3 regions of the Paenibacillus sp. 1-8 genome follow, and region 3 is predicted to be linked to each of the others. Evidence: riboswitches for the same ligand, from Rfam matches in the RefSeq annotation. Region 3 holds a riboswitch; each other region holds the start of a gene.
What was found. Region 3 has a riboswitch for cyclic di-AMP ahead of AC0WRU_RS19760 (TrkH family potassium uptake protein). Riboswitches for the same ligand answer to the same signal wherever they lie in the genome.
Positions count from the first base shown of each region.

Region 1: another riboswitch for cyclic di-AMP. It lies ahead of AC0WRU_RS06425 (hypothetical protein); the one in region 3 lies ahead of AC0WRU_RS19760 (TrkH family potassium uptake protein).
Region 2: another riboswitch for cyclic di-AMP. It lies ahead of AC0WRU_RS00545 (C40 family peptidase); the one in region 3 lies ahead of AC0WRU_RS19760 (TrkH family potassium uptake protein).

Region 1 is NZ_CM149995.1:1,384,624-1,386,890, forward strand. Features, by position in the region: gene AC0WRU_RS06420 (glutathione peroxidase) at 1-346, opposite strand, end outside; cyclic di-AMP (ydaO/yuaA leader) riboswitch at 812-985, shown strand; gene AC0WRU_RS06425 (hypothetical protein) at 1,101-1,496, shown strand; gene kdpF (K(+)-transporting ATPase subunit F) at 1,713-1,787, shown strand; gene kdpA (potassium-transporting ATPase subunit KdpA) at 1,943-2,267, shown strand, end outside.
Region 2 is NZ_CM149995.1:137,749-140,015, forward strand. Features, by position in the region: gene AC0WRU_RS00540 (GNAT family N-acetyltransferase) at 1-218, opposite strand, end outside; gene AC0WRU_RS00545 (C40 family peptidase) at 522-1,022, opposite strand; cyclic di-AMP (ydaO/yuaA leader) riboswitch at 1,028-1,165, opposite strand; gene AC0WRU_RS00550 (hypothetical protein) at 1,452-2,267, opposite strand, start outside.
Region 3 is NZ_CM149995.1:4,294,216-4,296,482, forward strand. Features, by position in the region: gene AC0WRU_RS19755 (potassium channel family protein) at 1-121, opposite strand, end outside; gene AC0WRU_RS19760 (TrkH family potassium uptake protein) at 140-1,480, opposite strand; cyclic di-AMP (ydaO/yuaA leader) riboswitch at 1,794-1,943, opposite strand; gene AC0WRU_RS19765 (CPBP family intramembrane glutamic endopeptidase) at 2,207-2,267, shown strand, end outside.

The sequences.
Region 1 (2,267 bases), 2.5 Mb from region 3:
CGCCTGGAGCTGTCCGGGTGAGGTAGCGAAATAAAGGGTGCGCCTGATCGCCATTGACATCTGTTTTGGAAAACATCGGGAACGTAACTCCATAGTTAATCTGGCAAAACTCCGAAATGTCCTCGCTGGAACCCGGCTCTTGCTTGGCAAACTGGTTGCTGGGGAACCCCAGGATTTCAAGACCCTGCTCATGGTATTGGTCATATAGCTCTTGTAGCGCCTTGTATTGGGGGGTTAGCCCGCATTTGCTGGCTGTATTCACGATAAGCAGAACTTTTCCTTCATATGTTGACAACGGAATCTCATTCCCTTGCAGGGTTTGCGCATCATATTCATAAACGGTCATGGTATCCCTCCTTATTTGATATTCCACAATTAAATTGTAAGCAATTTAACGAAGGGTTGCAAGTCTATAATAGATGTAATGCGCCGTCTGCGACTGTAAAATCGTATTTTGTCCAAAACGGAAAATTGCACTGCAAATGGGGTGAATTGGCGCTGTTTCTCATCGTAAAACAGGCTCAATCGGCGTTTATCAGGTGCATACAGCAGTTTTTCTTTCTCTTTTACAAAAAAGGGACAAAAAATGCTCTCCATACGCCAATATTGACATGCCCGACATTTTCGAAAAGAGATGAAAAACCGAGATTGAAGGAGCTGGGAGAAGGATATTTATGTTGTAAGCGCTATTATTAATCTCTTATGCTCCAAAGACCGATTTATAACCCCGCAGGTGAGCTTTACAGTGTTCCTTGCGCGGGTGTATGATTCAAGACGTAATTTCAAATTAAGTGAATGAAGCAGCAACGAATTGTCTATAGCGCTGAATTTTGCAGTTGCAAAAGCGGGGGAACCGAACGGGAACTCTACGGCTTTCAGAGCCGTGTGTCTCATGGGGTGAATTTTCCGGCCAAGTGCCAGAAATAGGGCGACTCTCACGTCCGAATCCGACAGCTAACCTCGTAAGCGTACAGGGAGAGGCAACAAACCGCCGTGTGTAGCCATGGTTTATTTTATCATGGTTACGTAAGAAGCCGGAGGAAAGCCTTTTTCCTTCGGCTTCTTTTTGTTGTCTTTTTATACCGGGAGAGGAGCTACTGATGGAAGGTCGGCTAATCATTGTCACTGCACCGAATGAATCGGGCAGAAATTTTGTGAAATTGCTTATGTTCAAAAAACTGGCGTTTGCGGTTCTGACGAATAGCGCTCAGGAGGAACGACAGCTCAAAAAAATGGGTGTGGAGCATGTTGTGCGCATCAATACGATGCAAGCAGGGAAGTGGAATTTTCCCAAAAAAGAAATTGGCTGCGTGTATTTGTTTGAGAACAGCTTGAATCTGACGTGCCGTTTTCTGCAAATATGCCGGCCGCTGACATCGGATTCGGTCTATGTCATTACACACGGCTGTAATCCTCAAGGGATTTATCGAGGTTTGGGAGCGGACCATGTGATCTACACTTTGAATGGAGAGGTGGGTTTTCTGCTGAACGGATAGTCGCTTACGATATGGCTAATTTACATTAAAATTTTTGAATTTAGTTTTATAGCGATTTTACGAGAGTGTAAGAATGATGAATTAAGGACTGGTACGGGAGGGTATGAACATGATGGATATATACATGCTGCTCGTGATGGCTGTGAGTTATGGAGCGATACTGTTGTTTGTACGCTGGTGTAATGCGCAGACCTCCAAAGGAGGGCGAAGAGGATGATGGTTGTGCTTGCGCTTACGGCTATTGTGTTTGTGTATTTAATCTACGCACTCCTGAATCCTGAAAAGTTCTAATCAGGATTCAGGTATAGGATAAAGCGGACGAGGGATAGCAGATCGTGGATGAGGCATCAGAGGCAGCGGGCTTTCGCAAACGTGTGCACTCGCTTGGTGCTATGAAACCGTCTGTTGTCCCAAACGCAGGAGCATTTTGGAGGAGGGAATAGATGATGGAGCTACTGCAGATTGGAATTGTGATTGTGATATTGCTGCTCTTGGTGAAACCAGTGGGCACCTATATATATCATGTATTCTCAAATGAACCGAATCGGACAGATCGGGTGTTTGGCGGGACGGAGAAGCTGATTTATAAGGTTATAGGATTGAAAAAGCTGGAGAGCATGCGTTGGACCACGTACGTTATGAGCTTCATTGCTACGAATGTCGTGCTTGTGGCGATCAGCTATGTGCTGCTGCGCTTGCAGGGACTGCTTCCCGGTAATCCGGCTGGAAACGGCAATATGGAAGCTTCACTGGCATTTAATACAGTGATCA
Region 2 (2,267 bases), 1.3 Mb from region 3:
TGAGCAAATCCGGTTAGTGTGTTCTCGTCATCCAGTACGGCAACATATTGCTCTTGGCGAAGCGTGGGGCTTCCAAATTCGACTTCAAGCGCCTTCATTTGTTCCCAAGGTAGCCAGCCGTATATGTTGTAGGGTGGATCATAGCGCCACTCACATATCGCAGCCGCCTGCTGCTCGTCCATCGGTACGATCCGGTAGTTAGATATTGAGGCCGGCATGTCTTCCCATCCTCCTTTTACAAGTACTTAAACCATTAACAACAGATTGTAGACAAGTTGTTGGGGATTGGCAAGCGTGTTTATTTCATACCCAAGTCGGGTATACATTCAATAAGAAGGCTTTACTGTTCATATGCTCCCCCAGCCGTGACGGTAAGACCGACGATGTTCACAGAAACTGAAACCTTTTGAGGTGCCAGTTCGTCAGTAACGATAACGTTTCTGATGTTGTGGACATAAAAAACCGCAATTCGATTCCGTCCAGAATCAAATTGCGGCTCAGGGTTAGCTTGCTGTCGTTAGTTATTCTACGTTGTCGTCATCAGGAACTTCAGAAGCTACGGCGTGGTAAGCGTCTGTGCTCATAATTCTTTTTGCACCAACATAGCGGTTAGCGTAATAGTTTTCGTTCAGTGAGCTAACAATTACACCACGTGAAGTTGAGGAGTGGGCAAATTTCCCTTCACCTACGAAGATACCTACATGGGAAATGCCTCTTCCTGTGGTGTTGAAGAATACCAGGTCACCAGGTCTCATTTCATCGCGGGATACGGAAGATCCCATTTTGAATTGTGATCCGGATTGATGGGGCAGATTAATTCCCAGTTTTTGATATACATACATTGTGAAGCCGGAGCAATCGAACCCGTCGAGTGTAGTGCCTCCGTTTCTGTAGTTCGTTCCTTTGGCATCTTGGATGACCTGGTCCATCTTAGAGTCTGCAAATGCACTTCCTCCACCGAATGTAAAAGATGTAAAGGCAATGGCGAGACTCATGGCTGCGATCGTTAGCTTCTTCTTCAAAAAAAATATACCCCTTCCAATGCCTGCGAGGTTAGCTTAAGGATTCGGTAGAAGGTTCCCCTATGACCACTCTGTTGCGAGATCAATTCACCCAAACTGGTTCCCCCGCTTCCCAGGTGCCAGGAATTAGGCTTAACTTAAGATGTGCACCTTGGAGAGCAGTATTCACGATAACGATGTTTTGAAGGTAAAGGTTACAATAAAGATTACAAAGTTGTTACTATCAGTTCACTGCGATTATTGTAACAAAGTCGGCTGGCTTTGGCAAATGTTTCATCGCAAAAAGTTACAAAAAAAATCCGCTCCCTTTATCGCGGGAACGGATTTTGTTAAGAGTATTCAGTTATGTGCCGTTTGCCTGGATATGAATGGAGATGGATAGTTGTCTTTGGACAGCCAGAAATTGCTCGGGAGGAACGGAGTGAAGGTTCAACCTCTGCCGGAGATATCGGTATGCCATAGTCGGTACTGTGAACTGATGTGCCATAGCCTGACCAGACTGGTAACAAAATGATACGTTTGCTGGAGAATGAGTGCCAGCATGCCAGTCCAAATCATCGCCATCGTGCCGAATAGACCAAGGACGAGCAGTACACCTGCACCGAGCAGAAGCGAAATACCGATAGCCGGGAGGATTTGGCGAAAGAAGGCAAGCAGCGACGATAGTATGGCGTGACCACCTACGGTGCCTAGCTGCATGTACAGGATGCACTGGCGGATGAACCAGCCATAAGCAATCCAACCGATGGCATAGGGCAGAACATGCAGGAGATAGGTGGGAGATTGCAGCGTCCCTGCTACGATAGGGTAGAGCTTTGGCACCACCCAGAAAGCAGGGAGCAGCAGGAGTCCAAGCTCGATGACGTAATAGATCAGCGATGACAAGCCATGACGTTTCATTCCACGGAAAAAAGACAGACTTTGCGGCTCGGTCGCATGGGTATGCAGACTTTGGTATATTCCCGCCCGGATGAAGGGGGTAATCAGTGTACGCAGCACCGTTGCCCCCAGTAGTATCCACAGATACATATGAACCTCTCGGTTGTCCGTCAGGGCAATCTGGCTCTCCATCCAAAACAACGTCTGTCCCAGTTCATTTTGACCCTGATCGGGGTAGCGCAGCAGCAGGGGAGTAACGGCGGATTGTACCAGTCGATAGAGAAAAACGCCCCATAGCAGTCGATACAGAAACAGAATGATGACAATATAAAATTGTATGCGCACAAGCGCCCAGCCTTCTTTTAT
Region 3 (2,267 bases):
TATCCACAATATCCTCATTCTGGTCAATGCCAAGCACCTCGCATCCCATATCTACCAATTGCAAAGCCAGGTTTGAGCCAAAGCGTCCCAAACCAATAACCACAAACTGCTGCGTTTTCATATCTACTCGAAAACTCCCTTATCCTATAATCATTTTGCCTTCCGGATGACGATATAATTCCTTACCCTTTTTCGGAGTCAGTGCATAAGCCAGTGTGAGCGGACCCAATCTGCCGGCAAACATCGTCAGGGTAATGACCAGCTTGCCTATAACCGTCAAATCAGATGTTAGCCCCATGGACAATCCCACCGTACCAAATGCAGACACCGTCTCGAACAATATCATCAGAAAATGATGATCCTCGGTTGCCGACAAAATCATCGTCACCCCAATGACAAACAGCAGTCCCAGCAGTGTAATGGTCAAAGCCTTGTAAACTCGTCCCTGCGCAAGTCTGTACCTGAACAGTACAATATCCTCCCTGCCCCGCAGCATCGAAATCACCGCTCCAATGAGCAGGGCGAATGTTGTGGTCTTAATCCCGCCTCCAGTGGAGCCAGGGGAAGCCCCAATAAACATGAGTATTATGATAAAAAACTGCGTAGCCTGTCGCAAGCCTGCAATGTCCAGCGTATTGGCACCTGCGGTGCGGGGCGTTACGGATTGGAATAAAGATCCCAGCAGCTTTCCACCCCAATCCAGCGAGCCCAGTGTCTTCGGATTGGTAAACTCGAATACAAAGATGACAAGCGTGCCGACTACAATCAGAGCAGCCGTCATGCTGAGTACCACCTTGGTATGCAAGGACAGTCTCTTTCGCTTGCGGTATTCCACCAGGTCGGACATAACCACAAAGCCGATACCACCCGAAATAATCAGAAACATAGCCGTAAAATTAACAATCGGATCATATACATAACCTGTCAGGCTGCGAAAGTGACCAAATAGATCAAAGCCTGCATTGTTAAACATGGAGATGGCATGCCAGATTCCAAAATAAATCGCCCTGCCTACGGGCATATCAAAGGACCAGCGAACCGAGAATATCGTAGCGCATACGCCTTCAATAACCAGTGAGTACAGTAATACCTTACGGATTAACCCGACAATTCCCTCTACAGAAGTCTGATTCATCGCTTCCTGCAAAATGAGACGCTCCCGCAAGGAAATACGACGCTTGAACACCAGTGCAATCAAGGTAGCCATCGTCATAAAGCCGAGCCCACCAATCTGGATCAGCGCAACGATGACAACTTGACCAAAAGTGGTAAAAAAGGTGCCAGTATCCTTAACAACAAGACCTGTTACACAGGTTGCGGAGGCGGCTGTAAACAAAGCGTCTATAAATGCAAGCGGCTTTCCTGTTGTATTGGAAATCGGCAGCATTAACAACAAGCTGCCTATAAGAATGATAATGGCAAAGCCCACAACGAATATCTGCGGTGGAGAAAGCCGAAGCCATCTTGCATTGGGATTCATCTATTTATCACTGCTCCTACTTGGTGAATTATGAGCATGGAGACGCTCCGGGTGCAGATTGTTCTTCCGATTGCTGTTACCCCCGGATTTTTTTCTGATTTTATAAGCCCTTTTAATGGTTAAAATGGAAGCGGTAGCGCTCGCCTTTGTCTCTGAATTTTAACCTTATCAGGGTTTATCTAATCCAATAAAATTCAGAGACAACAGCGATCGGAAGATCAAATGGAGCGCGAAGCGGACTTAACTCAGCAACGTTTTAATTATCCAACTTTTATTCGCACAAAAAAAGACACCGGAAATCCGAGTGCCTGACTTGGTTCCTGCTCACAGCCTACGAGGTTAGCTGACGGATTCGGGCTTCACAGTATGCCCTATTCACACTTCCGGTCCGGGACCGGCTGCGAAATTCACCCCAGTAACATGGTTCCCCCGTTTTCCTATGGAAATTCGGCTCAAATGTATATCGTTACCTATATATTTCATATGCATTGTCTCAACAGATTATAATCTTTCTGTATACAGAGCACAAAACCGATTTCGTCGAAATAACGTTAAATTAGCGGTAATTTGAGAATAGGCCACCTTTAATCGCAGCTTATCTTATTTTATTGAAACTTTAAAGTGCTTTCACTCCATTTTCATGAATATCCTAGGTCTGTTGGCGGGAACCTGTGCAGTATGATATCTTTAATGGATGTTCTTATTTACAGATTAAGGAGGAAACTCATGAATCCTATCGGGAAACCGGTCGTGCTCACGGCCAACTTTAAAAGATTAGGCTTGCTGG